DNA from 3 places in the Streptomyces sp. NBC_00057 genome. Region 1 is predicted to be linked to each of the others. Evidence: riboswitches for the same ligand, from Rfam matches in the RefSeq annotation. Region 1 holds a riboswitch; each other region holds the start of a gene.
The links. Region 1 has a riboswitch for cyclic di-AMP ahead of OG953_RS36520 (C40 family peptidase). Riboswitches for the same ligand answer to the same signal wherever they lie in the genome.

Region 1 (9,534 bases):
GCCTGCGAGGTGGAGACCTACTGCCTCGGCCAGGCCGGTTCCTGCGCGTCCGCACTGCTCGCCGCGGGCGCTCCCGGCCGGCGGCACGCATTGCCCGGCGCCAGAGTCGTCGTGCAGCAGCCCGAGCTCACCGAGCCGGTTCAGGGCCAGCCGTCCGATCTGCAGATCGAGGCACAGGAATTGGAGCGGGTCCGCGAAATGATCACCACACTGTTGGCCCGTCACACGGGCCGCAGCACAGGGCAGATCGCCACCGACATCGAGCGCGACCTCATCCTCGACGCGGCGGGCGCCAAGGCGTACGGTCTGGTGGACCACATCACGGAGAACCGGAAGTCGTCACTCCCGCCGCACAGCGCGAGGTGAACACCCTGTGCATCCACCGGAGTTGCCGCCGCTCCCCGCACTGACGTGCGCCGAGGGGGAGTTCATCGACTGCTATCTCGAAGTCCTGGACCAACTGGGCCGGATCAACCCGGCCCGCGGCAGCGACACCTACGCCGCACTGCGCGCCGCACAGGCACTGGCCTCACGGGCGGGTGCGCTGCGGGACGCCCTCGCATTGATGCATGAGCGCGGCGAGGCGCAGATCCACGCCGCCACCTTGGCGCGGGCGCTGCGCGTGCTGGACGGGGAACGGCGGGCGGGACGCGTCACCGTACCCCCCGCTCAGGCGAGTTGATCAGCCAACTTCGCCTCCGGCCGCGGCCGGGTCCGGCCAACTCCCCCTGCCTTCACCTCCGACGGGGTTTGCTCAGCTCACTCCGACCCCGACCCCGACCCCGACCCCGACGGACTTCGCTCAACTCCCCTGCACGACACGCCCGGCAGGCAAATCGAAATTCCTAGCTCGTTCGGCGTAGGGATTCCCCCTCGCGAGCGACATCTCAACTTGCGTTTTTTTGCGAGGGCAGCGAGCGGAATCCGTCATTCCGTCCCTGGTACGAGACCGGTCCGAGTGACCGGCGCGGTCTTCGAAATCATCAGCCCCACTCGAACGGATCATCCGCGAGGAGACTCACATATCGTCGTTTCCTTTCGGAAATCCGGCAGTCGGTGCGTCAAGATCCCTGGGACGACAAGCCCCCGCCACCGCGGCGGGGCGGTCCGGGCGGACGCCGAGTCCTGCCGCCGTCCGGATGCCTGGTCGACAGAAGTGGATCGGCAGGAGTGGAGGACCCGAGCACAACGGGTCGACCGGAACATCGGTCGACCCTCGGGGTGAAGCCGCCGAGCGCGGCCGGGCAACTTCGCCAGCCCGAACCCGACAGGTCACCCTTCACAGGCGGCTGACGAAGGGTTGCGCATGACTGCGCAGGTTCATGTCCCGTCTCTGCTCGCCCGGGCCGGCACGGCCTCGGTTCTGACACTGGCCGCCGTCGGCGGCACCATGCTTGCCCCGGGCGCCACGCCGCAAGCCCGGGCAGCGACCCTCTCGATGAAGGCACTCAACATCGCCGCGTCGAAGAAGGGATCGCCGTACGGGTGGGGGGCCACCGGCCCCAACCGCTTCGACTGCTCGGGTCTGACGGTCTATTCGTTCAAGAAGGCGGGCAAGAAGCTCCCGCGCACGGCCCAGCAGCAGTACAACAAGACCCGCCATATCTCGGCCTCGCACAGGCAACGCGGCGACCTGGTCTTCTTCCATTACGGCCGCAGCATCTACCACGTGGGGATCTACGCCGGTAAGGGCAGGATCTGGCACTCGCCGAGGACCGGCGCAGTGGTCCGGCTGGAGAAGATCTGGACGAAGGGCGTCTATTACGGGCGGGTCCGCTGATGCCTGTCCGGCGGATCAGGCCCGCGCCCCCGGCCGTGATCCGCCGGACAGGCCCTGGTCCCCGCCGCCGACCCGCTCGTTACTCAGTGCAGCAAGGGGCCGGACACCAGCACCAGCCCCAGACCGGTGAGCGCCGCGCCGCTGCCGCCCTCGATGGCGCGGGCGGTACGCGGCCGACGCAGCCATCGGCCCAGCCGGTCCACCAGGAGGGCGACCGCGGTGAACCAGATCAGCGCAAGCAGCACCACGATCATTGCGAGCAGCAAGGTTCTCGGGAGCGGCGGCTGCCCGTCGGGAACGAACTGCGGCAGCAGGCTCAGGAAGAGCACCGGCGCCTTGGGATTCAGGGCGTTGGTGAGGAAGCCCTGGCGCAGCGCGCCTACGGTTCCCTGGCCCGCTGGTTCGCCCTCGGCTTCCCCCGCCCTGCCCGTGGTGCGGCGCCGTGCCGCGTACAGGGCGCTGATGCCGAGGTAGAGGACGTAGGCCCCGCCGAGCAGCTGAACGGTGCGGAACAGGACGGGCATCGTCACCAGCACAGCGGCAAGCCCGGCGACGGCCAGCGCGGTGTGCACGAGGAGTCCACCGGCAACACCCAGCGCGGTCGCCACCCCCGTTGACCGGGAGGCGAGCGCGTTGCGTACGACGACGGTGAAGTCCACGCCCGGCAGCGCGACCATGCCGGCGGCGACCCCGATGAAGGCGATCAATTGTGCGTCCATGGATCCACCCTGGCCCGGCAGAGCCTTTAGCGTGTACTTGCAATCTTCTGGGTCTGCCAAAAGGAACGCTTAATGTACGACCCGACACGGCTCGCGGCGCTGGTGGCAGTAACGGAGGCCGGATCGATCACCCGGGCCGCCGCCCGACTCGGCTACACCGCGCCCGCGCTCTCCCAGCAGATCGCCAAGTTGGAGCGGGAGGCGGGCGCCGCACTGCTGGTGCGCCACCACCGAGGGGCCCGCCTCACGGCCGCCGGTGAGCTGCTGGTCGGACGCGCACGTCGGATCCTCGACGAGATGGACCTGGCCCGCCACGAACTGGCCCGTCTCTCCGGACTCTCCGGCGGACGCCTCCGGGTCGGCACGTTCACCACTGCGGGCATCCATCTGTTGCCGCCGGTGTTGAGCGCCTTCCGTCGCGCCCACCCGGATGTGGAGCTGGCGGTCACCGAGTACGAGCCGCCGGACGGGGTCGCGGCGGTGGCCGCGGGCGAGGTCGATCTCGCGCTGACCCATGTGTACGAGCCGGCTGCCGCAGCGGCCTGGCCCTCCGGGGTATTCGCCGAACCGCTGCTGGTCGAGGAACTGGTCCTGATCACGGCGGTCGGGCAGATGCTGTCCGAGGCCACCGGGAGACTGCCGGTGACGGAACTTGCGGGGCGGCCTCTGATCAGCAGCGCGCCGACGCATCCACCGCGCCGTGGGGTGGAGCAGGCGTTGGCCGAAGCAGGTGCGACACCCGCCGTGGTCTGCGAGTCGCCCGGCTACGCGCTGGTATGTGCGCTGGTCAGCGCGGGCATCGGAATGGCGGTCGTACCTGAGATGGTGGCCGCGATGTCGTCGACGCCGTTGTCCGTGCGGCGGCTGGAACCCGCTTCGTTCCGGCGGACGATCTCGATGGTGCACCGCGGCGACCGGGCGAGCGCCGCGGCGGCAACACTCCAGGCGCTGTTGCGCAGTGGGTTCGGGCGCGCGGCCTCGGCGCAGCGGTCGGGCGGCGAGGGCGGGTGATCACGCAATCGGGAGACGGGGAGGCGGCGGATCGAAGGGTCGGTCAGCTCTGCACGGGGATGCTCCATGGGAGCGCGATCCAGACCGTCTTGCCGCCGTCGGCAGTGGGGGTGACGGTGAGCCGGCCCCCGCACTCCTTGGCCAGACAGCGAATGATCACCATGCCGCGTCCGTTGTCCTGCTGAACGGCGGCGGGCAGCCGCCGGGGCCAGCGCGGGTGACTGTCCGTCACACCCAGATGCAGCTGTTCCTCCCGCTCCAGCCTCAGGTCCACGGTGAAGGTGGGCGACTGTCCGAAGGTGTGCTGGACGGCGTTGGTCGCGAGTTCCGAGACGATGAGTCGGATGCTGTCGGCGAACTCCGTGTCGATGGCCAGACCCCATTCGGTCAGCACCCTTGCCACATATCTCCGGGCCGACGAGACCGAGACCGGATCGCTCGGCAGAGTGACGCTTGCTTCCTGATGGTCTGCCATGGCGAGCCGTCCCTTTCCCACTTGGACCGACCCGCGACCGGTCCCGGTTGTGCTTCGCGCCAGATTGCCACCGATGCTGGCCTCCGTTACGGCGATCCACCAAGATATGCATATATCTGTCGCTCAATGCGGTGAACCCTGCCACGCAAGACCGTATGCGGGCGTCACACTGTCCGCTCGGCAGAAGAGGGAGGGAGGCCGCAGATGCAGCACGGCCCTGCGGTGAGGCGCCGCAAGCTCGGGGAGGAGCTCCGGAGTCTGCGCCACGCGTCCGGACTGACGAGCCGGGACGCCGCACGGATGCTCGGCTGGCACCAGTCGAAGGTGAGCCGGATCGAGACCGGTGTCAGTGGGGTGCGACCGGCCGATGTGACCCGGCTGCTGGACGCGTACGGCGTGGACGACCCGCAGCTGCGGACGCTCCTGGCGGCGCTGGCGGGTTCGGCGGGCGGTGGCGGCACCGGGTGGTGGCATGCCTATCGCGGTCTGATCCCGCCGCAGTACCGCGACTTCATCAGCCTGGAGTCCCAGGCGCGGACCGCGCGGACCCTGGAGACCTCGGTGGTGCCGGGGCTCCTGCAGACGGCCGACTACGCACGTGCGGTGACCCGGGCCGCGCTGGACGGGTTACCCACCGGCCAGCTGGACTCGCTGGTGGAGGTGCGGCTGGCCCGGCAGGGGGTGCTGCGGACCGATCCGCCACTGCGACTGAGCGCGGTGCTCGACGAGGCGGTGCTCCGGCGCGAGGTCGGCGGGCGCCGGGTGATGAGAAACCAGCTGCGCCATCTGACTCGCGTGGCTCAACTTCCCCACGTAGAACTTCAGTTGCTGCCTTTCTCGGTCGGTGGCTACGCCGGCCTCACCGGCCCTTTCGTTATCTTCTCATTTCCGAACACTTCTGATCTGGACGTGGTAGTTCTCGACCATTTGACGAGTAGCCTCTATCTGGAGCGGAAAGAAGACCTTGAGGCGTACAGCTCGGCCTTCCGCACGATGCAGGCGCACGCGCTGTCGCCGGAGCACTCGTTGGACCTCATCGCCGCGATCGACCGCGACGGTCGGTGACCCCGGACTGCCCGAGGGGGGCTCATGTCGGATTGCCTCGCACAGCACGAGTTACGGTGGCGGCGCAGCAGCCGCAGCACGGGTATGAACAACTGCGTGGAGGCCGCGCCGTTCGGAGACGGGCGGCTGGCCGTGCGGGACTCCAAGGATGTATCCAGGCCACCGCTGCGGTTCTCCGCGGCGGCCTGGACATCTTTCGTCTCCGGTCTGCACCGGGGTTCGGTCAGCTGACGGGAGCGGTCCGCCGTACGATCGCCACGGCGGTGGCGATCTGCTCCTGGGTCAGATCGGCTCGCGCTGTCAGCCGCAGCCGGGAGACACCGTCCGGCACCGATGGCGGCCGGAAGCATCCCACCGCGATTCCCGCGGCGCGACAGTCGGCCGCCCAGCGCACCGCCGCGTCCGCCGAGGGTGCCCGCACCGAGACCACGGCCGCGTCGGGGCGAACGGCGGTCAGACCGGCCTCGGTCAGCCGCTCGTACAGAGCGGTGGCGACCGCACGGGCCCTGCCTGCGCGTGCCGGCTCGCGACGGATCAGCCGCAGGCTCCCGAGAGCCGCGCCCGCCGCGGCCGGTGCGAGGCCTGTGTCGAAGATGAACGTACGGGCCGTGTTGACCAGGTGTTCGATGACCCGGGCCGGACCGAGGACCGCCCCGCCCTGGCTGCCCAGGGACTTGGAGAGGGTGAGCGTGGTGACGATTCCCTCGCCGCCCGCGAGACCGGCGGCGGCGAGCGCACCCCGGCCGCCTTCGCCCAGCACTCCGAGGCCGTGCGCGTCGTCGACGAGCAGTGCGGCGCCCTCCGTCCGGCAGGCATCGGCCAGTTCGGGCAGCGGCGCGGCGTCGCCGTCGACCGAGAAGACCGAGTCGGTGACCGCCAGCGCGCGTCCCCCGTGTGCCTGCAGGGCCTTGCGCACGGCATCGGGATCGGCATGCGGTACGACGGCGGTCTGGGCCCGGGAGAGCCGGCAACCGTCCACGATCGAGGCGTGGTTTCCCGCGTCGGAAACGATCAGCGAGCCGCGGCCTGTGAGCGCGGTGAGGGCGGCGAGATTGGCCGCGTAGCCCGATGACAGCACCAGGGCCGCCTCAAAACCGCAGAAATCGGCCAGCTCGCGTTCGAGTTCGGCGTGCAATGCGGTGGAGCCGGTGACGAGCCGCGATCCGGTCGCCCCCGCTCCCCACCGGCACGCGGCCTCGGCCGCGGCAGCGGTGATCTCGGGGTGCCGGGTCAGGCCCAGATAGTCGTTGCTCGCGAGGTCCAGAAGTTCTGGTTCGGCGGGCCGGGGGCGGAGCGAGCGGACGAGTCCGGCGTCCGCGCGGCGGCGCGCCTCGTCGTCGATCCAGTCGAACGGGGCGAAGGGCATGAGCGGTCCCTTTTGTAGGCAGCTCACAGACCCTAACCGGGCGCGCAGCAGGTCATGGTGTGGCAATACACACACCCCAGACGGGCTCTCTTGTCCGGTTCCTCCTTGGCTGCGGGCGGTGCCGTAGGCCAGGATCAACGCCATGGACCTCCTGAACACGCTGGTGGACAAGGGACTGCGGCGCGAACTGCCGACCCGCGAAGAAGCACTCGCCGTACTGGCGACCTCCGACGACGACCTGCTCGAAGTGGTGGCCGCGGCCGGAAAGGTGCGCCGTCAGTGGTTCGGGCGGCGCGTGAAGCTGAACTATCTGGTCAATCTCAAGTCCGGGCTCTGCCCCGAGGACTGCTCGTACTGCTCGCAGCGGCTCGGCTCGAAGGCCGAGATCCTCAAGTACACCTGGCTGAAACCGGACGAGGCGTCGAAGGCCGCCGCCGCCGGGGTGGCGGGTGGCGCCAAGCGGGTGTGCCTGGTGGCCAGCGGTCGCGGTCCGACGGACCGGGATGTCGACCGGGTGTCGGAGACCATCGAGGCGATCAAGGAGCGACACGAGGGCGTCGAGGTGTGTGCCTGCCTCGGTCTGCTCTCCGACGGACAGGCCGACCGGCTGCGGTCGGCGGGCGCCGACGCGTACAACCACAACCTCAACACGTCCGAGGGGACGTACGGGGACATCACCACCACCCACACCTATGCGGACCGGGTGGAGACCGTGCAGCAGGCGCAGGCCGCCGGGCTCTCGGCGTGCTCCGGGCTGATCGCCGGGATGGGTGAGAGCGACGCCGATCTGGTCGATGTCGTCTTCTCGCTGCGCGAGCTCGACCCGGACTCGGTGCCGGTGAACTTCCTGATCCCGTTCGAGGGCACTCCGCTGGCCGAGGAGTGGAACCTCACCCCGCAGCGGTGTCTGCGCATTCTGGCGATGGTCCGGTTCGTCTGCCCGGACGTGGAGGTGCGGCTCGCGGGCGGGCGCGAGGTGCATCTGCGCTCGATGCAGCCGCTCGCACTGCACCTGGTCAACTCGATCTTCCTGGGCGACTACCTCACCAGTGAGGGACAGGCGGGGCAGGCGGATCTGGACATGATCGCGGACGCCGGTTTCGAGGTGGAGGGAGCGGGGACGACGACGTTGCCTGCGCACCGTGCGCAGGCGGGTGGCGGCTGTGGTTCGCACGACGGCGGGTGTGCACCCTGTGGCGACGCACCCGCAGAAGCCGCTGCCGAGCCCAGCGAGATTCCGGCTGCACGCACGGATCTGGTGGCGGTCCGCCGTCGCGGCGCGGGTACGGATCTCGCCCCCAATGCCTGAGGCCCTCTCCCCGGCCGAACTGCGGTCTCTGGACCGGGCCCACGTCTGGCATCCGTACGGCCCGATGCCGGGGCGCCAGGAGCCGCTGGTCGTGGAGTCCGCGTCCGGGGTACGGCTCCGGCTCGCCGAACCGGCCCACGGGCAGCACGAATTGATCGACGGCATGTCGTCCTGGTGGTCGGCGGTGCACGGCTACAACCATCCGGTACTCAATGAAGCGGCACGCGGTCAGCTGGACCGGATGAGTCATGTGATGTTCGGCGGGCTCACCCATGAGCCCGCCGTGCGGCTGGCCACGCGGCTGGTCGAGATCACCCCGGAGCCGCTGCAGCATGTCTTCCTCGCCGACTCCGGGTCTGTGTCGGTCGAGGTCGCGGTGAAGATGTGTCTGCAGTACTGGCGCTCGGCCGGGCGGCCGGCCAAGCAGCGGCTGCTGACCTGGCGCGGCGGCTATCACGGGGACACCTGGCAGCCGATGTCGGTGTGCGACCCCGAAGGTGGCATGCACGAGCTGTGGTCGGGCGTACTGCCCCGGCAGATCTTCGCGGACGAGCCGCCGGCCGGCTTCGACGCGGAGCCGGATGCCACGTACGTACGACACCTGTGGGAACTGATCGCGGAGCACGCCGACCGGCTGGCCGCGGTGATCGTGGAGCCGGTGGTGCAGGGCGCGGGCGGAATGCGGTTTCACTCCCCCGCCTATCTGCGAGTGCTGCGCGAGGCGTGCGATGCGCATGACGTGCTGCTGGTGTTCGACGAGATCGCCACCGGTTTCGGCCGTACGGGGAAGCTGTTCGCCGCGGAGCATACGGGGATCTCGCCCGACGTCATGTGCGTGGGCAAGGCGCTGACCGGCGGCTATCTGACGATGGCGGCGACGCTGTGCACCGCACGGGTGGCGGAGGGCATCTCGCGCGGCGAGGTGCCGGTGCTGGCGCACGGGCCCACGTTCATGGGCAATCCGCTCGCCTCCGCGGTGGCGTGCGCCTCCATCGACCTGCTGCTCGGCCAGGACTGGGAGAAAGAGGTCGAGCGGATCGGCGGCGGGCTGCGGGACGGTCTCGCCCCGGCGGCGGAGCTGCCCGGGGTACGGGATGTGCGGGTGCTGGGCGCTGTCGGCGTCGTACAGCTCGATCACCAGGTGGACATGGAGACCGCGACCCGGGCGGCGGTACGGGAGGGCGTGTGGCTGCGGCCGTTCCGCGATCTCGTCTACACGATGCCGCCGTATGTGACCGGTGACGAGGATGTGGCGCGGATCTCCCGCGCCGTGTGCGCGGCTGCGCGGGAGGGCTGAGATGACGGTTCTGGTGGTGACGGGTACGGGCACGGAGATCGGCAAGACGGTCGTGACCGCGGCCGTGGCGGCGGCGTGCCGGGATCGCAGTGTCGCGGTGCTCAAGCCCGCCCAGACGGGCCTGGCCCCCGGCGAGCCCGGGGATGCCGCAGAGGTGGCACGGCTGGCGGGCGGCCATGTGACCGCGGTCGAACTGGCCCGGTTCCCCGAGCCGTTGGCGCCTGCCACGGCCGCCCGCAGGGCAGGTCTCCCGCCGGTACGGCCGTACGAGATCGCCGAGGCGGCCGAGAAGCTGGCGACCGAACACGATCTGGTGCTGGTCGAGGGTGCGGGCGGACTGCTCGTACGGTTCGACGACGACGGCGCGACCCTGGCCGACGCGGCACGACTGCTGGGCGCACCGGTCCTGGTCGTGGCGGCGGCCGGACTGGGCACGCTCAACACGACCGCACTGACCTCGGAGGCCCTGCGGGCCCGGGGGCTGGAGTGTCTCGGCGTGGTGGTGGGCAGCA
Region 2 (9,534 bases), 6.4 Mb from region 1:
CTCCACCGCCCAGCACCTGGCCCAGTCCTCCACCCGCACCAGCGGCGCGGGCGAGGTCAGCCGGTTGGCCACCAGCGCCTCGATCACCTGCCCGTGCGTCACCAGCGCACTCGCGCCACCGGGACAGACCTCGTCGACAATCCCGGCGACATCCAGCCGGCGCAGAAACTCGGCAGCGACAGGCAGAGCGCCCAGACGCTTCTCCACCACGGACGTCACCGCTACTTCAAAGCGCTGACGCTGGGACCGTGGCCGCGGGGACCGGGAAGACATCGACACACCCCACCCAACGCCACACCCCGGCTCGGGGACACCCCCGAGCCGGTCACACCATACGAATCAACGACCCGCGAAGTCCGGGCCTAGAAAGCTGCTGAAAATCTTGTGTGGGGGCTGTCCGGCCGCAGGCCGGGCGGCCCTTTCGCTATGCGGTGGACGGGATGAGGTGCCAGGTGTCGCCGGTCCTGGTGAGTCCGAGGTGGATCAGTCGGCGGAGGTTGAGGGCTGCTGCGCGGTGGTGGAGCCAGGTGTCGTTCTTCAGAACGCCTCGGTAGGGCACTCTGCGGTTGCCACGGGCGACGAGCCAGGCAATGGCCCGTTCGACCGGTGGCCGCCAGCGGCGGTACTCGGCCTGCCAGCCGGGGCTGTTGGCGGCGTGATCGCGGGCGGCCTTGAGCAGGTCGTACTTGACGTGGACGGTGAAGACCCGGCCGGTCTTGGACTTCGTGCAGTGTTCCCGCAGTGGACAGCCGGTGCACAGTTTCTTGAACTGGGCCTGGCGTTCCCCGCCCTGGCGCCTCTGACCGAGGGGGACGGTGTGTCCGGCCGGACAGGTGACCTGGCCGTTCGTGGTGTCGACGTCGAAATCGTCGGCGGTGAAACCGCCGGGGACGGCCGGCCGCAGCGGTGGTGGCTTGAGAACCAGGTCGTGTCCCTGTTCTTGCAGGTGTTCGCGTAACTCGCCGGTGCCGTAAGCGGTGTCGCCCAGGACGGTGACCGGTGCTTCCTCATCGGCGAGGAGATCCCGGGCGACGGCCGCCTCGTGGTTATGGGCCCCGCTGCCGGCGGTCAGGGCGACCTCGGTGAACAGGCCTTCCTCGGGCTCGAAGGCCACGTGGGCACGGAAGCCCTCCTGGTGGCGGGAGCGGTTCTTGTGGATATGCCGGGCCTCGGGATCGACCGTGGACACGGTGCGGTCATAGACGGTGCGCCGGGCGATGCGCCACCGGCCGTCCCGCCCGTCGGAGCCGTCGGCGGGTTCCACGTCCTGCCCGGCAACCAGGGCGAGCAGGCCGACCGCGTGCGCCGCTGCCTCTCCCAGCTCCTGGTCGGGCAGCCGGCCGAGCAGGTTCAGTGCGTCGGTGACCAGGGCGTCGATCAAAGCGGCGCGGGCATGCTCGTCGTTCCAGGCGATCTTCGGTTTACCCGGGTCGGTGTAGTCGTGGGCGGTGCACCACTGGTCGGCGACCTGCTGGGCGCCGGGGACCACACGGATCACCCGGCGGATCGCGGCGACCAGCTGGGTAACGGTGTCCTGGGTGGCGACCGCGTCGTCCAGCACGGTGGAGTCCAGCGCCCTGCGCTGCCTGCCCTTGAGCACACCGGTGGCCGCGACGACCTCTCTGACCTTGGCGAACAACCGGTTCGGGTCACCGGAACGCTGCAGCCGACGGCGGAAATACGTCAACAGCGACGGATCGAAGGCAGTGTCGTACAACCCGAGTCCGCACGCGGCCTTCCACCGCAGGTCGCAGCGCAGTTCCTGCACCGTCTCGAAATCCGAGAGCCCGTGCAGGCTCTGCAGCACAACCGTGGCGGCCAGGACCTGCGGCGGCAGCGAGGGACGCCCGTTCGTCGAGGGATACATGTCCGCGAACATGGCACCGGGGAAGAGGGCCTCGCGATGCTCGGCCAGAAACGCGAACACGCTCCCGACCGGGATCAACTCCCGGCACGTCTCCCACACGTCCTCGCCGACGCTCTCCCCAGCCCATTCCCCCTGCATGGACACAAGACTGACCCCACTCCACCCGGAGCGAGGCCAGAACCCAACATTTTCAGCAATCTTCTAGAGCGGCAGGAGGTCCGGCCGCTTCGCCTCGACATGGTCGCCGGAGGACTCGCCGCGCAGCCGCCGGCCGATCCACGGGACCAGGTACTCGCGGGCCCAGTGGATGTCGTCGCGCCGTACTTCGAGCGTGCCGCGCTGTGCCTGCGGGGGCCATTCCTGGTCGGGGTCGACCGGCACATCGATGCCGAGGACCTGGGCGGCGCGCAGCGCGACCCTGGTGTGTCCCTCGGGCGACAGATGGAGCCGGTCGTCGTCCCAGGCGCGCCTGTCCTGGACGGACCGCAGCGACCACAGGTCGAGGACCGGGCAGTCGTAGCGGTCGGCGATGGACCGCACATGGGCGGTGTAGGTGGCGATCTTGCCGCGCAGATGGCGCAGCACGGGAACGCCTCGGGTGTCGAAGCCGGTGGTGACCAGGACGGTTCCGACCGATTCGGCCAGCTCGGCGACCGCGCGCTCGAAGCGCTCGGCCACGTCGTCGGGGTCGGTGCCGGGCCTGATGATGTCGTTGCCGCCCGCGCAGAAGCTCACCAGGTCGGGTGCGAGCTCCTTGGCGCGCGGCACCTGCTCCTCGACGATCTGGTCGAGGAGGCGTCCGCGTACGGCGAGATTGGCGTACCTGAAATTCCCGTGAGCGGAGCCTTCGGTGCCCGTCCCCGCATCGGGGTCCGGGAGCTGGTCCGCGAGAAGTACCGCGAAACGGTCCGCCCAGCCGACGAAGGTTCCGTCCGGGCCGGGGTCGCCGACTCCCTCGGTGAAGCTGTCGCCAATCGCTGCGTACGACCCGATGACGCCATGTCGGTTGATGACGCCACGTTGATTTTTTCTCGAATCGTCTGCCACAAACGCTCATCCTGCACCGCTGAATGTGACCTACGCGACCGTAATAAGGGGTTGACGGGTGGCGAGATAGACCACCAGGTCAGGTTTTGGTAAAGGGGGAATAAGCAGAAGGGGCGGTGCGCCGTCGCGCACTGCCCCTTCTGTGTTGCTCAGGTCATGCCTTGTCGCTCAACTGCCCGGCCGTTCGGCTCAGACGTAGATGCCGTGCGAAGCCAGGTAGGCGATCGGGTCGATGTCCGAGCCGTACGCCGGGCCCGTGCGAACCTCGAAGTGCAGGTGCGGGCCGGTGGCGTTGCCGGTGGCGCCGGAGAGGCCGATCTGCTGACCGGTGCTCACGGTCTGGCCCGCGGAGACGGAGATCGAGGACAGGTGGCCGTACTGCGAGTAGTGGCCGTCGGCGTGCTTGATGACGACCTGGTTGCCGTACGCGCCGCCCCAGCCGGCGGTGACGACGGTGCCGGAGGTGATGGTCTTCACGCCGGTGCCGGTGAAGACGGGGAAGTCGATGCCGGTGTGGCTGCCGCTGGACCAGTTGGAGCCGGAGGCGCGGTATCCGGTGGTGTGGTTGCCGGGGACCGGGTGGGTGTAGCCGGAGCTGTTGCTCCGGCCTGCCGGGGCGGAGGTCTTGGACTCCGTGACCGTCGAGGCCTTGACCGGGGCGGACTTGGCCGGGGCGGACTTCTCCACGACCGACGAGGGCACCGAGGGGGCCTTCGACGGGAGGGCCGCGCCCGCGCCGGCGCCGGTGGACGCGGCGTGGCCCGGCTCCTTGCCGCCGAGCGTCAGCTTCATGCCCGGGAAGATCAGGCCGGGGTCTTCACCGACGACCTTGCGGTTGTCCTGGTACAGCTTCTGCCAGCCGCCCTTGACGTTGTGCTCGGTGGCGATCTTCGACAGGTAGTCGCCGGAGACGACGGAGTACGTCGTGGTGGCGGCCTGCTTCTGCGCGACCGGCTTGGCCGGGGCGGCGTGCGTGGCGGCGGCGGAGGCCGACTGCGGCGCGGCGGCCGGGGCCGACTGCGGCGCGGCGTGGGCACCGGTGGCGCCGAGCAGCGGCAGTGCGATGACGGCACCACCGGCGCCTGCGGCGGCGATGCCACGGGCGATGGTGCTGGACTTCGTACGACGGTGCTTACCCGATATGGACATGACGTGCTTCCTCTCCGGCGCCTGCGAGGTGAGCTGTCGGGTTCGGGCTGGAGATGCCCGGCCGCGCCGAGCGCGACTTCACCCCTAGCCGGCCGGATTTCTCCGATCGGCGGCCTACCTGGTTCCCCCGCTCCTGCCACACGATGAGTGGGTGCGAATTCCGGGCGGCGGCAGGATTAGGCGGTCCGTCCGGATTGACGGTGACCGTAAGCGAGTCGGGACGGCGATAACAAGCCACTGATTCCGCACCGGAATCCGCGCTCGGAAATCGGCGCGGAATTCCGGTCACACTCCGTGGATTAAGGATCTTGGCTTTCCGCGCCGCGCACGGAATACCCGACCGCCTCGCCAGCACACACCGTCACGGATATGACTCCGCTCACGAGGGAGCCACCATCTCCCGCGCAAGCGGGGTGTATTGAGCTAAATGCACAGATTACGGACATGTCATGCCCATCATTCGCGTCGCAGCCTCAGCACCCGCGCATCGAGATCCCCCCGAAGCCCGGTGTGCAGCCCCTGATGCAGCAGTACCGAACCGTGGTGCACGGCCCCCGTGTCCAGGCAGGTGTACGTCGCCGCGGGGTCGATCCCGCGCAACCGCAGGGCCGGGGGCCGCTCCCCGTACCTCTGCGCCTCGAGCCACATCAGGACCACGGTCTCGTCCCCGTGGACGTACTGGACCGCACTGAGTCCGCCGCGCGGGGCGCGCAGCCGGTACAGCGCGCCGTGCTGCACCACCGGCCGGATCTCCTTGTAGAGATCCACCCAGGTCCGCGCCTCGGCCAGCTCCTCCTCGCTCCACTCGGTGAGGTCCCCACCGACCCCGAGCACACCGGCCATCGCGCTCACGAAACGGAACCGCAGTGAGCTGACCCTGTCGTTGAGCTGGACATTCGGGCTGTCGGTGACCCAGGCGGCCATCACCCGGGCCGGATGGATCTGGCCGAAGCCCTCCTGGATGGTGAGGCGGTCGAGCGGGTCGGTGTTGTCGGAGGTCCACACCTGGTCCGTACGGGACAGAATCCCCAGGTCGATCCTGCCGCCGCCGCCCGAGCAGGACTCGAAGGCGACGGAGGGGTGCGCGGCCCGGAGCCGGTCGATCAGCGCGTACAGGGCGTCCACGTGCTCGATCCAGAGCTTCTGCTGATACTCCTCACCCGGCCAGCCCGCGTCGGTGAAGCTGCGGTTGAAGTCCCATTTCACATAGTCGACGGGCGTACTGGAGAGCAGTGTGTCCAGTTGCTCCCACAGATAGTTCTGCACATCGGTGCGGGCCAGATTGAGCACCAGTTGATTGCGGAACTCGGTCCGCGCCCGCCCGGGGAAATGCTGCACCCAGTCGGGGTGCGCGCGATAGAGATCGCTGTCGGCATTGACCATTTCCGGCTCGACCCAGATACCGAACTGCATGCCGAGTCCGTGCACTTCGTCGGCGAGCGGCTTCAGTCCGCCGGGAAAGCGGTCCGGATTCGGCGTCCAGTCGCCGAGCCCGGCCCGGTCGCTGGTGCGCTGCCCGAACCACGCGTCGTCCACGACGAACAGCTCGGCGCCCATCGCGGCGGCGCGCTCGGCGAGGGCGCGCTGCTGCTCCTGCGAGATGTCGAAGCCGGTCGCCTCCCAGGAGTTGTAGAGCACCGGCCGCAGGCTCTGTGCGTCCGGGATCACATGGGCCAGCTGCCAGGCGTGCCAGGCCCGGCTCGCCCCGCCGAACCCCTCCGCACTCCACAGACCGGCGAAGACGGGGGTGCTGTACGACTCCCCCGGCGCGAGCAGCAGCAGCCCCGAGTCGTCGTAGCCGGCGCCGCCGGTGATCTGTACGAGCCCATCGGGGAGTTGCTGTACGGAAATCCGCCACGACCCGGACCAGCCGAGCGCACAGCCGTACACCTCGCCGCTCTCCTCGGTCGCCGCACCGTCGGCGTCGAGTGCGACCCACGGCAGGTACTGGTGCCCGGTGTGGCCGCGCCTGCTGGAGATGACGCTCTCGCCGTACGTCAGCTCCGCCCGTGCAAGCTGCGACTCCGCCGCCCAGCGTCCGTGCAGCCGGCTCAGCCGCCAGCCGTCGCGGGCGGGCAGCGCCCAGGCTGCCGCGTCGGCGCGCAGCAGTTCCAGCGGCGGACCGTCCGGCCCGGCGTGGGCGACGGTGGCCCAGCGCTCGATCACATCGGAGTCGTCCCGCATCCGGTAGTGCAGGGTGAGGACGAGCCGGTGCACGGAGTCGGCGAATCCGATACGGAGTTCGTCTCCGTCGACCGTGGCGTCGGCAAAGGCCCACTCGGTGCCGCGGACCTCAGGGGTGCGTACCGAGAGGGCCGGGCGGACGAACCGGGGGCCGCCCTCCACGGGGTACTCCTCGCGGCCGTCGAGCTGGGACTCGAAGCCCCTGAAGGGTGGCTCCGGCGCTGCGGCCAGGGCCTCGGCCGCGGCAAGGGGGATCCGCGGCCCCCAGTGCAGATGGACCAGCTCGTCCCGCTCGGTGATTCGCAGTGCGTAGCTGCTGCTCGCCCCGGTGAGCAGCCAGGTCCGGCCCTTGTCGCCAGTCTCGATCATCGCATCCCCACATTCCAACAGTTCCGCACATCATCGACCATCGCCGGTGGGTGGGCAACGGCCTTGCAAGGAATTCACCGGGCGAATTCGCCGCAGGAGTACCGGGGTTCGCGGAAGTATCGACAAGCAATGACCAAGATGATTGCCTGAGGAATCAATGTCGTATCGTCGCGAGAGTGGCCTTGTCGGCGACTCGCGCCGGCGCCAGACACTCCAGGAGTCACTGTGACGCAGCAGTTGCCGCAGATCCCGTCGACGGAACCCGAGCTGGCGGGTGTCCGCAACTTCCGCGATGTGGGCGGACTGCCCACCGTGGACGGCCGGCGGGTGCGGTTCGGACGACTCTTCCGCAGTGGTCACCTCGCGCACGCCACCGCCGAGGACGCCGCCTTCCTGGGCGGTCTCGGTCTGCACACGGTCTTCGACTTCCGCAATGCGGCCGACCACCGGCTCGACGGCCTGGATGTGGAGCTGCCGGGCGTACGGAATGTGAGCATCCCGCTTTCCGACCCCGCCGACGGCACCGAGTTCTGGCGGATGGTCCGCGACGGGGACCTCGGCCAGCTGCGCTCGATCCTGGCCGACGGCAAGGGGGCGAACCGGATGATCGCCTCGTACCGCGCGATCATCCGGGACCGTACCGCCGAGCACAGCCGGGTTCTGCACGCCCTGGCCGAGGACAGCGTTCCCGCATTGATGCACTGCGCGGCGGGCAAGGACCGGGCCGGTCTGTCGATCGCGGTGTCACTGCTCGCGGTCGGTGTCGAGCGCGACGCCATCGAGGCCGACTACCTGAAGTCGAACGACGCCCACCGCCGCTACAAGGTGCGCCGCAGCGACACCTCGGCGGACGGTATGTCGGCCGAGGTGATGGAACTGCTCAATCCCCTTTTCGGCGCCCACGCCGACTACCTCGCAGCGGCCTTCGCCACCATCGAGGAGACCTGGGGCAGCACGGACCGCTATCTCTCCGAGGGGCTGAAACTCGCCCCCGAGACCCGTGGGCGGCTGCGCGACCGGCTCCTCGACGAGGCATAGACGGACCCGCTCGGCGGCGGTGGTCAGCCCTTGCCGGCCACCGCGAAGAGCAGGTAGAGGAAGGCCGCGAAGATGTGTCCGGCAATGAGATAGGCAAACAGCCGGATCACCACGCCGCGCGGAAACTTCCGCTCCTGGGCTTCGTAGTTCTTCTTGGACCCCAGCGGGTCGAAGTTCTCTGAATCGGACATGACAGTCCTCTCTGGTGACCGGACGGACCGGTCTCAGCGATGGTGGATGCCGCCACCGAGACACAGCTCGGCGGCGGGGCTCTGCAGCAGGGTGTGGACGAAGAGCAGCTCGGCACCGTCGCGATCGACGGCCCCGATCCGGTGCGGGGTGAGCGAGTCGAAGTGCGCACTGTCACCGGGAGCGAGATCGTGCACGGTGTCCCCGAGCGTCACTCGAAGGTGACCGACGAGCACATACAGCCACTCCTCGCCGGGATGGACACGCACGAGATCGCCCTGTACGCCGTACGGAACCCGCACGCGGAGCGCCTGCATCGCCCGGCCTGAACCGCCGGCCCGCTGGTACATCCAGCCGTCGGCCTCGGCCCCCTCGAACTTCCCGCCGCGGATGATCGCCTCCCGTTCCGGGGGCGTCTCGCCGAGCAGTTCGGAGACTGTCGTACCGTAGATCCTGGCAAGACCGAGGAGCATCGGCAGCGAAGGCTGCCGACGGCCCGTTTCGAGCCGGGAGAGATGGGCGGGTGAGAGCCCCGCCCGCTGAGCGGCGGTCTCCAGGGTGAGACCACGGCTGCGGCGCAGATCGCGCAGGCGTGGCGCGACCCCGGGCAGCTCGTCGGCCACCCCTCCGTCTGGAGTGTTCATGTACCCATTGGGCCAGGAACTTTCCTCCTAGGCAAATTTCTTACCTAGGAGGCAAACGAGGTAAGCCTTGCCGGGCCCGCGGGGTCAGCGGTTGGCGACGGCCTGTTTCACCAGGGTCCTGCCGAAGTCCCACATAAGCCCGCCGCCACTGTGAGCGTCGTCCATCACCGCGGTGAACGCCGCGACGAACCGGTCGACGTCCGGCTCCCCGATCACCAGCGGCGGAATCAGCTTGATCACTTCCAGATGATCGCCCGAGACCTGGGTGAGGATGCGGTGCTTCTGCAGCAGGGGCACCACCACCATCTGCGCGAAGAGGCCCTTGCGGGCCGCCTGCAGCATGGTCCAGCGGCTGCGCAGCTTCAGTGACGACGGCCGGCCGAACTCGATGCCGATCATCAGCCCGCGCCCGCGCACCTCGTACAGCAGCTCATAGCGGTCGACCAGTGCGGCCAGCCGCTCGCGCAGCAGATCACCGGTGCGGCGCGCACCCGCGACGGTCTCCTCGTCCTCCATCACCGTGAGGACCGCGAGCCCGGCCGCCATCGCCTGGGCGTTGGAGCCGAAGCTCGCGGAGTGGACCAGGACCCGGTCCATCGTCGAGTAGACGCGTCTGAAGATCCAGTCCTTGCCGAGGGTCGCCCCGACCGGCACATAGCCACCGGACAGAGCCTTGGCGACACAGACCAGATCGGGCTCGACACCCTCCTCGTGCTGGTACGCGTAGAAGTCGCCGGTCCTGCCGAGGCCGGTCTGCACCTCGTCGGCAATGAGCAGTGCCTTGTGCTTGTGCAGCAGTTCCTGCGCGTCCCGCAGGAAGCCGGGCGGCGCGGCGTGGACGCCCTTGCCCTGGATCGGCTCGACAACCAGTGCCGCCACATCACCGCGCTTCAGTTCACTGCGCAGTGCGTCGAGATCCCCGAGCTCGATGGCGGTGTCCGGCAGCAGCGGTGCGAAGCCGTCCCGGAAGCCGCTCTCCCCGTTGACCGAGAGCGAGCCGGTCGTCAGCCCGTGGAATGCGTGGGTGCAGTAGAGAATCCTGGGCCT
Region 3 (9,534 bases), 4.0 Mb from region 1:
CCCCCGCCGGCCACCCCCGCGCAGCCGTCACCCGGTGCACCGCGGCGGGCAGGCGGGCCTGTCGGCCCGCTGCCCTGCGGTGGGAGGGGATCAGGCTTCCGCGTGGTGGCGGACGTTCGCGTTGACCCAGTCGACGATCGACGCCGTCGTCGCACCCGGGGTGAAGATCTCCGCGACGCCCTGGTCCTTCAGCGGTGCGATGTCCGCCTCCGGGATGATGCCGCCGCCGAAGACCTTGATGTCCTCCGCCTCGCGCTCCTTCAGCAGCTCGATCACCTTGGCGAAGAGCGTGTTGTGCGCACCGGAGAGGATCGAGAGGCCGATCGCGTCGGCGTCCTCCTGAATCGCGGTGTCCACGATCTGCTCGGGCGTCTGGTGGAGCCCGGTGTAGATGACCTCCATACCGGCGTCGCGCAGTGCCCGCGCGATCACCTTGGCCCCGCGATCATGGCCGTCCAGGCCCGGCTTGGCCACCACCACACGGATCGGACCGGTCACACCCATCACTGCCTCCACATGCGTCTCCCGTGCCTGAAGGGCCGGGGATGTGAACGAACGTTATCGACAGCATCCCGCAACCCGCCGTTTCGCGGTGGACGGGGAGGGGGAAATCACACGTGGGACATGTTCACCGGGCGCCGTTCCCGCTTGACGCGGCACACCTGCCGTGCGGGACCGGCCGCCAGGGGAGCCGCCAAGAGGTCGCCGTACCACCGCGCCGCCAGCCGCGCGGCACGGTGGTACGGGCTGCCGGGCCCATCGCCATCAGGCCCGTCGGCCGATCGTTCGCCGGTCACCACCGGTGAGCAGGGGCCTGCGAATCGGGGCCGAAGCCCGGCCGGATGGCCGGGCGTGCCGCCCGTGCACGCAACGGCACCCCATGAGGGCATACGGGGACCGGAGCCGCCTCCCCGCTTGCCGAAGCAGGAGGTCGGCCATGAAGGTCCTGCCTTTCCTTCCCCTATTGCTGCGCCGGCCGTGTCTGTGCTGCGCCCGGCTGTCATCCGCGCTGCTCAAGGCCACCGCACTCGAACTTGTGGTCCTCACCGGGCATGTGCTCCTCTACCCCACCGGCATCGCCGGGGAGCGGCGGCCCCCGCAGCGCCCGGCCGAACCGACCACCACGCCTCCCACCGCCCCGGCCGGGACCTTTGCCCTCCCTGCCGAGGGCGGCGAGCGGCCGCCCGTCGTGCTCCTGCACGGCTTCATCGACAACCGCTCGGTCTTCGTCCTGCTCCGCCGCTCCCTCGCCCGGCACGGTTGGCGCCATCTGGAGTCACTCAACTACTCGCCGCTGACCTGCGACATCCGTACGGCAGCCGAGTTGCTCGGCCGGCACGTCGAGGAGATCTGCGCCCGCACCGGACACCACCAGGTCGACATCGTCGGGCACAGCCTCGGCGGCCTGATCGCCCGCTATTACGTACAGCGGCTGGGCGGTGACCAGCGGGTCCGCACCCTGGTCACCCTCGGCACACCGCACGGGGGCACGTCCGTCGCCCCACTGGCCAGCGCTCACCCCATCGTGCGCCAGATGCGTACGGGCTCCGCGCCGATCGAGGAACTGCACAGGCCGGCGCCCGGCTGCCGCACCCGGTTCGTGAGCTTCTGGAGCGAGCTGGACCGGGTGATCGTCCCGGCCGAGGCTGCCTGCATCGACCATCCGGATCTCGACGCGCTGAACGTACGCGTAAGCGGCATCGGCCATCTCGCGCTTCCGGTGCATCCCGCCGTCGCCGCCGCGATCCGGCAGGCGCTGGAATCCCGCGAATCGATGATCGAAGCCACAGGAGCCACAGGAGCAGCAGGAGCCGCTTCGGTGGCTTGACCGGACTGGCCCGGCCTCACCTCACCCCGCCGAAGGCCCCAAAAAAAATAGAACGCGTTTCGAACATAGAGCCAAGGCTGTGTGGGCAGTCCGTCGAAAGACGGCCGATTGCCCGTTTCCTGAGCCGCCCGAGCCTGCCGAAGATTGTCGACGTCACGTACCGCCGGGTACAGTCGCGGCCACTGCTCCCCCTGGGATCCCTCCGCCGGACCCCAGACCACAGGTCCTGCTGCCGAGGCGAGAGAGAAGTTGGTGAACGACCAGCACCCCCACGCCGGGTACGCCGGATACGACAGCCAAGCCACCGGCAGCTACGACAGCGACCCGCTCTTCGGCTCCCTTCCCGGCAGCCATGACGGCACGTACGGCAGCGGCTACGCCACCGGCCAGGCCGGGTACAGCGGCCAGTACGACTCCACGCAGTGGGACACGGGTGCACACGCCACCACCTCGTACGACGCCTCTGCCCCGTACGCGGCGGAGCCCCAGCAGCAGTACGCCGCGGGCCCGACGTACGACACCACAGCCACCTGGACGCCCGGAGCCGACTACGGCACGGCCGCCACCGCTACCGCCACCTTCGCCGAAATTCCGGCACAGGGCGGCGCCCCGGACGCCACGGGCCAGTGGGACACCAACGGCTGGTACGAGGCCGGCCAGTGGGCGACGGCCGACACGGCCGCGTACGACACCGGCGCGTACGACGCCACCGCCTGGAACACCGGCGCCACGCCCGAGCAGGAACAGCAGACCGCGCAAACCACGCAAACCGCACAGATGTTGTACGAGGCGCCGGCGACACAAGAGGCGCACCAGTCGTACGAGTCCTATGCCGACCAGGACTCCTTCGACCCGTACGAGCCCCACCGCACCGCCGAGTTCAGCCTCCCGGAGACGGGAACGGGGGCGGAGACGGAGACGGGGGCGGAGGCTGACTTCGACACCGACGTGCGCGAAGCCGCCGCCGCCGACGACACGGCCGACGCCGCGCCCGCCGCCCACCGCCCCATCAGCCGCCCCGCATCCCGCAGCGGTGGCGGCGGCAGCCGCAGTCGGCGGCGTTCCCCCGCAAAGCGTTCCGCGCTCCTCACCATCGCCGTTCCCTCCGCCTGCGTGATGAGCGTGGCCGGTATCGCCGCGGCTTCCGTCAGCGGACTGGGCGGCGAGGACAAGAAGGACAACAACACCACGATGGCGGCCGCCGACCCCGGCTCCGTCAAGCCGGTCGCCGCCAACAACAAGCTGGACACCCAGCTCGCCAACCTCAGCGCCGACGCGGAGAACTTCGCCGACCGCGCCAGCCGTACCCAGGAACGCATCGACCTGAGGGAGCGGCAGGCCGCCGCGAAGAAGAAGCGCGAGGAAGAGGCCGCCCGCAAGGAGGCGCTGCGCCCCAAATTCCTCCTGCCGGTCGCGCAGCACGGCCTCAGCGCGTACTTCGGCCAGGCGGGCGTCAACTGGATGTCCGCGCACACGGGCATCGACTTCCCCGTCTCGTACGGCACGCCCGTGATGGCCGCGACCGACGGCACCGTACGCACCCAGCTGAACAGCGCCTACGGGAACATGGCCATCGTCACCATGGCCGACGGCACCGAGACCTGGTACTGCCACCTCAGCAGCACCAAGATCCGCTCCGGCCCGGTGAAGGCCGGCGATGTGATCGCGTACTCCGGGGATTCAGGGAACTCCACCGGTCCGCACCTGCACTTCGAGGTACGGCCCGGGGGCGGAGCGGCCATAGACCCGCTGCCCTGGCTCCGCAGCCACGGCCTCAACCCGACCTGAGCCACCCGGCGGCCGGTGCAACTGTCCCGGCCGCCTGCCCGACCGCCGGACTACAACTTCTCGACCGGCGCGTACCGCAGCAGCAGCCTCTGCCGCTCGTCCCCGAAGTCGACCGTCGCCTCCGCCTGGTCGCCGAATCCCTCGACGGCCGTCACCGTGCCGAGCCCGAACCGGTCGTGCGTGACCCGGTCCCCGACGGCCAGCGTGATCGTCGGCTTGTCCGAGGTCCGCCGGGTCGCGAAGCCCGAGGGGCCGGAGCGCGAACGGGACGACGACAGTGACGAGGTGATCCCCGACGTCGGTCCGGCCGGCGACGCCATCGGCCCGGTCCGCTTCCACTCCAGGTGCTGTTCCGGAATCTCCTCCAGGAACCGCGACGGCGGGTTGTACGAGGGCTGCCCCCACGCACTGCGCATCGCCGCCCGGGTCAGATAGAGCCGCTCGCGGGCCCGGGTGATGCCTACGTACGCGAGCCGCCGCTCCTCCTCCAGCTCCTTGACCTGGCCGAGCGCCCGCATGTGCGGGAAGACGCCGTCCTCCATGCCGGTCAGGAAGACCACCGGGAATTCGAGGCCCTTCGCGGTGTGCAGCGTCATCAGCGTGATGACGCCGGAGCCGTCCTCGTCCTCGTCGGGGATCTGGTCGGAGTCGGCGACGAGCGCGACCCTCTCCAGGAACTCGGCGAGGGTGCCCGTGCCTTCCTCGCCGGACTCTCCCCGCTCCTGCTCGAATTCGAAGGCGACGGCGGCGAGTTCCTGAAGGTTCTCGATGCGGGTCTCGTCCTGCGGGTCGGTGGACGCCTGGAGCTCCGCGAGATAGCCGGTCCGCTCCAGGACGGCCTCCAGAACCACCGCCGGGCCCGCGCCGGACTCGACGATCGTGCGCAGCTCCTCCATCAGCGTGTTGAACCGCTTGACGGCATTGGCCGACCGGGCCGCCATACCGTACGCCTCGTCGACCCGGCGGAGCGCCTGCGGGAAGGTGATCTTCTCGCGCATCGACAGCGCGTCGATCATCGCCTCGGCGCGGTCGCCGATGCCGCGTTTGGGCACATTGAGGATGCGGCGCAGCGGGACGGTGTCCTCGGGGTTGGCCAGGACCCGGAGGTAGGCCAGCACGTCCCGGACCTCCTTGCGCTCGTAGAAGCGCACGCCGCCGACGACCTTGTAGGGCAGGCCGACGCGGATGAAGATCTCTTCGAAGACCCGGGACTGCGCGTTCGTACGGTAGAAGACCGCGACGTCGCCGGCCTTGGCGTCGCCCGCGTCGGTCAGCCGGTCGACCTCGTCGGCGACGAACTGCGCCTCGTCGTGCTCGGTGTCGGCGACATAGCCGGTGATGCGGGCGCCGGTGCCGGCGTTCGTCCAGAGGTTCTTGGGGCGGCGGCTCTCGTTGCGTTCGATGACCGCGTTGGCGGCGGACAGGATCGTCTGCGTGGAGCGGTAGTTCTGCTCCAGCAGGATCGTGGTCGCGTCCGGGTAGTCCTCCTCGAACTGGAGGATGTTGCGGATGGTCGCGCCGCGGAAGGCGTAGATCGACTGGTCCGCGTCACCGACGACGCACAGCTCGGCGGGGGCGTCGCCCTCGCCGGCCGGGCCGACCAGTTCGCGCACGAGGGTGTACTGGGCGTGGTTGGTGTCCTGGTACTCGTCGACCAGGACGTGCCGGAAGCGGCGGCGGTAGTGCTCGGCGACGTCGGGGAAGGCCTGGAGCAGATGGACCGTCGTCATGATGATGTCGTCGAAGTCCAGCGCGTTGGCCTCGCGCAGCCGGGACTGGTACATCGCGTAGGCCTGGGCGAGGGTCTTCTCGAAGCCGTCCGCGGCCTGGCCGGCGAAGGTCTCCTCGTCGATCAGCTCGTTCTTCAGGTTGGAGACCTTGGCCGTGAACGCCTTCGGCGGGAAGCGCTTCGGGTCGAGGTCGAGATCGCGGCAGACCAGGGCCATCAGGCGCTTGGAGTCGGCGGCGTCGTAGATCGAGAACGACGAGGTGAAGCCGAGCTTCTTCGACTCGCGGCGCAGGATGCGTACGCACGCGCTGTGGAAGGTCATGACCCACATGGCGTTGGCGCGCGGTCCGACGAGTTGCTCGACGCGCTCCTTCATCTCGCCCGCGGCCTTGTTGGTGAAGGTGATCGCCAGGATCTGGCCGGGGTGCACCCCGCGCTCGGCGAGGAGGTGGGCGATCCGGTGGGTCAGCACCCGGGTCTTTCCGGAGCCCGCCCCGGCGACGATGAGCAGCGGGGAGCCCGCGTGGACCACGGCGGCGCGCTGCTCGGTGTTCAGCCCGTCGAGGAGCGCCGCGGAGTCGATGACGGGGCGGGGCGCGCCGTCGCGGTAGTACGCATCCCTGGGCGGCGGGTGCCCGTCGAATACGCCCGCGAAGAGGTCCTCCGGCACCGCTTCGGGTGCGGAGTCCTCGGGGGGCGGCGGGGGCTCTTCCTCCGAGTGCTGGAGGCCGGCCAGGAAGCTGTCGTCAAAGAGGCTGCTCATCGCTTGTCGAGTCTAGGCCGCCGCAACGACACACGACGGCCGCATGGCGAACCACACCCGACGGTCGGGCACACAAAGGCAGCGGCCACCCACTCCGTGTAAGGGAATTCGGGCCCTCGTCGGCCCTGGCCGCCCCACTTCATCGAGGTCACGAAAACGTATCGGGCATATCGAACATCGACCTTCACAGCAGCACCACGGGTTGGCTAGCGTGCTCGACCGGGCGGCCCGTACCCCCTGAGGCGAACCACGCCGAGCGGGCGCCCGCGCCGAATCCGGCCTGCCCTCGCGGGAGTTCGGAACCGGGGACCCACACGCAGCACCGGGGTGAATCGGTCCTTATCCCCCACTCGGACCGTAGGGCAGCCTTCCGTTCCGCCCGAACCCGACAGCTAACCCGGTAGGCGGTCCACGGAAGGAGATGCCGGCCTTGGCGTCGCATCGCAAACCGCGCACCCGGGTGCGCACCACCACACCGGCCGTAGGGCTCACCACGGCGGCACTGGCGTCCGTGACGCTGCTCTCCACACAGAGCGCCACGGCCGCCCCCGCCCCGAAGCCCAGCATCGAGGACGTACAGAAGAAGGTCGACGACCTCTACCGGCAGGCGGGCACCGCGACCCAGCAGTACAACCGGGCGAAGGAAGCCTCCGCCACCCAGCGCGCCAAGGTCAACGCCCTGCTGGAGGACGTGGCCAAGCGCACCGACAAGCTCAACGACGCCCGCAGGACGCTCGGCGCCTACGCGGCCGCGCAGTACCGCACCGGCTCCATCGCGCCGAGCACCACCTTCTTCCTGGCCGACGACCCGCAGTCGTACTTCGACCAGAACCAGCTGATGAACCGGATGACCGGTCAGCAGCAGAAGGCAGTCACGGACTTCCGTACGCAGCAGGCCAAGGCGTCGAAGAAGCGTGCCGAAGCGGTGCAGAGCCTGGAGACGCTGACCTCGACACAGACCACGCTGCGCACCAGCAAGCAGAACGTCCAGAAGAAGCTGGGCGAGGCGCGCGCGATGCTGTCGAAGCTGACCGCCGAGGAGAAGGCGCGGCTCGCGGCACTGGAGCGCAAGAAGGAGGCGGAGGCCAAGCGCAAGGCGGAGGAACTGGCGCGGCAGCAGGCCGCCGCCGAGGCGGAGGCGGACCGCAAGGCCGCGGAAGCCGCGAAGAAAGCGGAATCCGGCAGCGGTACGGGCACGGGCACCGGAACCGGCTCGGACAGCGGCGCCACCACCAAGGCGGAGAAGGCTCTCGCCTTCGCCGCGGCCCAGATCGGCAAGCCGTACGTATGGGGCGCGACGGGCCCGTCCTCGTACGACTGCTCCGGGCTCACCCAGGCCGCCTGGAAGGCCGCGGGTGTCGACCTCCCGCGCACCACCTGGGACCAGGTGGAGACGGGCACCCGGATCGCGACGGCCGATCTGCAGCCGGGCGACCTCGTCTTCTTCTACGACGACATCAGCCACGTCGGCATCTACAAGGGCGACGGAATGATGATCCACGCGCCGAAGCCGGGGGCGAATGTGCGCGAGGAGTCGATCTACTACATGCCGATCTACGGCAGCGTGCGGCCGTCGTAGCGGCTCACGCCCTTGCGCCTTCAGCTGCCGGACGGGCTCGAATTCCACGCCCGTCCGGCAGCGTGGGCGGCGCGGGCCGGCTCAGGTCCAGAGCGTGGCGATGAAGATGTTGGCGAGCGTCAGCCCACCCACCGCCGCGAAGGCGCCCTTGTCGACCTTCTCCTCGTCCCGCTTGACGTAGACGAGCGCGAGGATCACGACCAGGAGCAGCAGCTTGACCCCGATCTTGATGTTGTTCACGTGGTGGCCGTCGGCCTCATTGAGCCCGACCAGCGCGACACCGGTGACCAGCATCGTCAGTGCGCCGTGCAGCATCGCCGGGACGAACCGGGCCGCGCCCGCGCCCATCGCCTTCATCTGGGTCAGGAAACCGCCCAGCAGGGAGGCGATGCCGATGATGTGCAGGGCGACGAAGACATGTATGAGTACGTCCATGGGTCCGCAGCCTAGCCCCGGCCATATCACCACTCCACAGGCGGGTACGGCTTCCTACCGATTCACTCACGTCTGCACCAATTGCCTGACTTTGATGTAATTTTCCGATCACTTGGCGACAGCGCCGCGCCAAATTCGGGCAATAGGCGTCATTACGACTCTTCCCCCTGCCCCGGGTTTAGCGTCCCTACCCAGGTGACCCGCTTCACCGCCGCTCCGCACCCGGACGGCGAACCGGTCACCCCGCCGAGAGATCCGGCGGCGGGCCGCTCCCCCTGTTGGTGACCCGCCGCCGGACCTCGGACGGGCCCGCCGGTAGTCCCCGACGGGCAGTCGCCAGGAAGGACGCACGCCCCCGTGGCAGCGCACCGGAAACCCAAGCAGCGCCCGTACACCGGCTCTGCTGCCCTCACCGCAGCCACCCTCGCCATCGCCGGGGCCGCCACCGCTGCCGCTCTGCCAGGTTCCGCACACGCCGATCCCCAGCTCACCCCCGCCCAGGTCAGGGCGGAGGTGGACCGGCTGTACCACGACGCGGAAGTCGCCACCGAGCAGTACAACGACTCGAAGGAGAAGGCGACCGCCACCGCCGATGCCGTCGACACCCTGCGCGACGAGGCGGCCCGCAGGACCGAGCGCCTCAACGCCTCGCGTGACGCACTGGGTTCACTCGCCGCCGCGCAGTACCGCACCGGCGGCCTGGACCCGGCCGTACAGCTGGCGCTCTCCTCCGACCCCGACCAGTATCTGGAGCGCGCGTCGTACGTGGACCGGATCGGCGACCGCCGGGCCGCCGAGGTCGACGGGGTGGAGCGGCAGGTCGCCCGGATCGCCCAGCTGCGCTCGCAGGCCAAGGGAAAGCTGGCTGCGCTGGCATCCCGCCAGGCCGAGCTGAAGAAGCACAAGGCGACGATCAGGGCCAAACTGGCCGACGCGCAGCGGCTCCTCGCCACCCTGCCCCCTGCCGAGCGCGCCGCCTACGAGAGCTCGGACAGCGCGCGCTCCGCCGACCGCAGCACCGCACGCGGTCCCGTCCAGGCTCCCAACGCCCGCGCCGCCGAGGCCATCGCGTTCGCGTACGGGGCGCTCGGAAAGCCGTACGTCTGGGGCGCGACCGGCCCGTCCTCGTTCGACTGCTCCGGGCTCACCCAGGCCGCCTGGCGCTCCGCCGGTGTCTCGCTCCCCCGGACCACGTACACCCAGATCAACGCCGGACAGCACGTCTCGCGCTCCGAACTCGCCCCGGGCGACCTGGTGTTCTTCTACTCCGGCGTCAGTCACGTCGGGCTCTACATCGGCAACGGCCAGATGATCCACGCCCCGCGCCCGGGAGCGCCGGTCCGGATCGCGCCGATCGACCAGATGCCCTTCGCCGGAGCGACCCGGGTGGCATAGGCTCCCGACTTCCGATC

Region 2: another riboswitch for cyclic di-AMP. It lies ahead of OG953_RS06640 (peptidoglycan DD-metalloendopeptidase family protein); the one in region 1 lies ahead of OG953_RS36520 (C40 family peptidase).
Region 3: another riboswitch for cyclic di-AMP. It lies ahead of OG953_RS17135 (NlpC/P60 family protein); the one in region 1 lies ahead of OG953_RS36520 (C40 family peptidase).

What each region holds. Positions count from the first base shown of each region.
Region 1 is NZ_CP108256.1:7,722,619-7,732,152, reverse strand. It holds gene OG953_RS36530 (ATP-dependent Clp protease proteolytic subunit) at 1-366, shown strand, start outside; gene OG953_RS36525 (hypothetical protein) at 374-682, shown strand; cyclic di-AMP (ydaO/yuaA leader) riboswitch at 1,131-1,303, shown strand; gene OG953_RS36520 (C40 family peptidase) at 1,307-1,780, shown strand; gene OG953_RS36515 (LysE family translocator) at 1,864-2,499, opposite strand; gene OG953_RS36510 (LysR family transcriptional regulator) at 2,572-3,510, shown strand; gene OG953_RS36505 (ATP-binding protein) at 3,554-3,985, opposite strand; gene OG953_RS36500 (helix-turn-helix domain-containing protein) at 4,190-5,050, shown strand; gene OG953_RS36495 (DUF397 domain-containing protein) at 5,075-5,281, shown strand; gene OG953_RS36490 (8-amino-7-oxononanoate synthase) at 5,274-6,416, opposite strand; gene bioB (biotin synthase BioB) at 6,559-7,725, shown strand; gene OG953_RS36480 (adenosylmethionine--8-amino-7-oxononanoate transaminase) at 7,718-9,022, shown strand; gene bioD (dethiobiotin synthase) at 9,024-9,534, shown strand, end outside.
Region 2 is NZ_CP108256.1:1,371,475-1,381,008, forward strand. It holds gene OG953_RS06625 (IS1634 family transposase) at 1-210, opposite strand, end outside; gene OG953_RS06630 (IS1182 family transposase) at 425-2,005, opposite strand; gene OG953_RS06635 (SGNH/GDSL hydrolase family protein) at 2,069-2,914, opposite strand; gene OG953_RS06640 (peptidoglycan DD-metalloendopeptidase family protein) at 3,104-4,063, opposite strand; cyclic di-AMP (ydaO/yuaA leader) riboswitch at 4,069-4,227, opposite strand; gene OG953_RS06645 (alpha-galactosidase) at 4,520-6,616, opposite strand; gene OG953_RS06650 (tyrosine-protein phosphatase) at 6,842-7,654, shown strand; gene OG953_RS06655 (DUF6126 family protein) at 7,678-7,845, opposite strand; gene OG953_RS06660 (helix-turn-helix domain-containing protein) at 7,879-8,487, opposite strand; gene OG953_RS06665 (aspartate aminotransferase family protein) at 8,572-9,534, opposite strand, start outside.
Region 3 is NZ_CP108256.1:3,703,410-3,712,943, forward strand. It holds gene OG953_RS17115 (cobalamin B12-binding domain-containing protein) at 91-504, opposite strand; gene OG953_RS17120 (esterase/lipase family protein) at 938-1,828, shown strand; gene OG953_RS17125 (M23 family metallopeptidase) at 2,081-3,616, shown strand; gene pcrA (DNA helicase PcrA) at 3,667-6,108, opposite strand; cyclic di-AMP (ydaO/yuaA leader) riboswitch at 6,366-6,531, shown strand; gene OG953_RS17135 (NlpC/P60 family protein) at 6,530-7,687, shown strand; gene OG953_RS17140 (hypothetical protein) at 7,769-8,122, opposite strand; gene OG953_RS17145 (NlpC/P60 family protein) at 8,480-9,517, shown strand.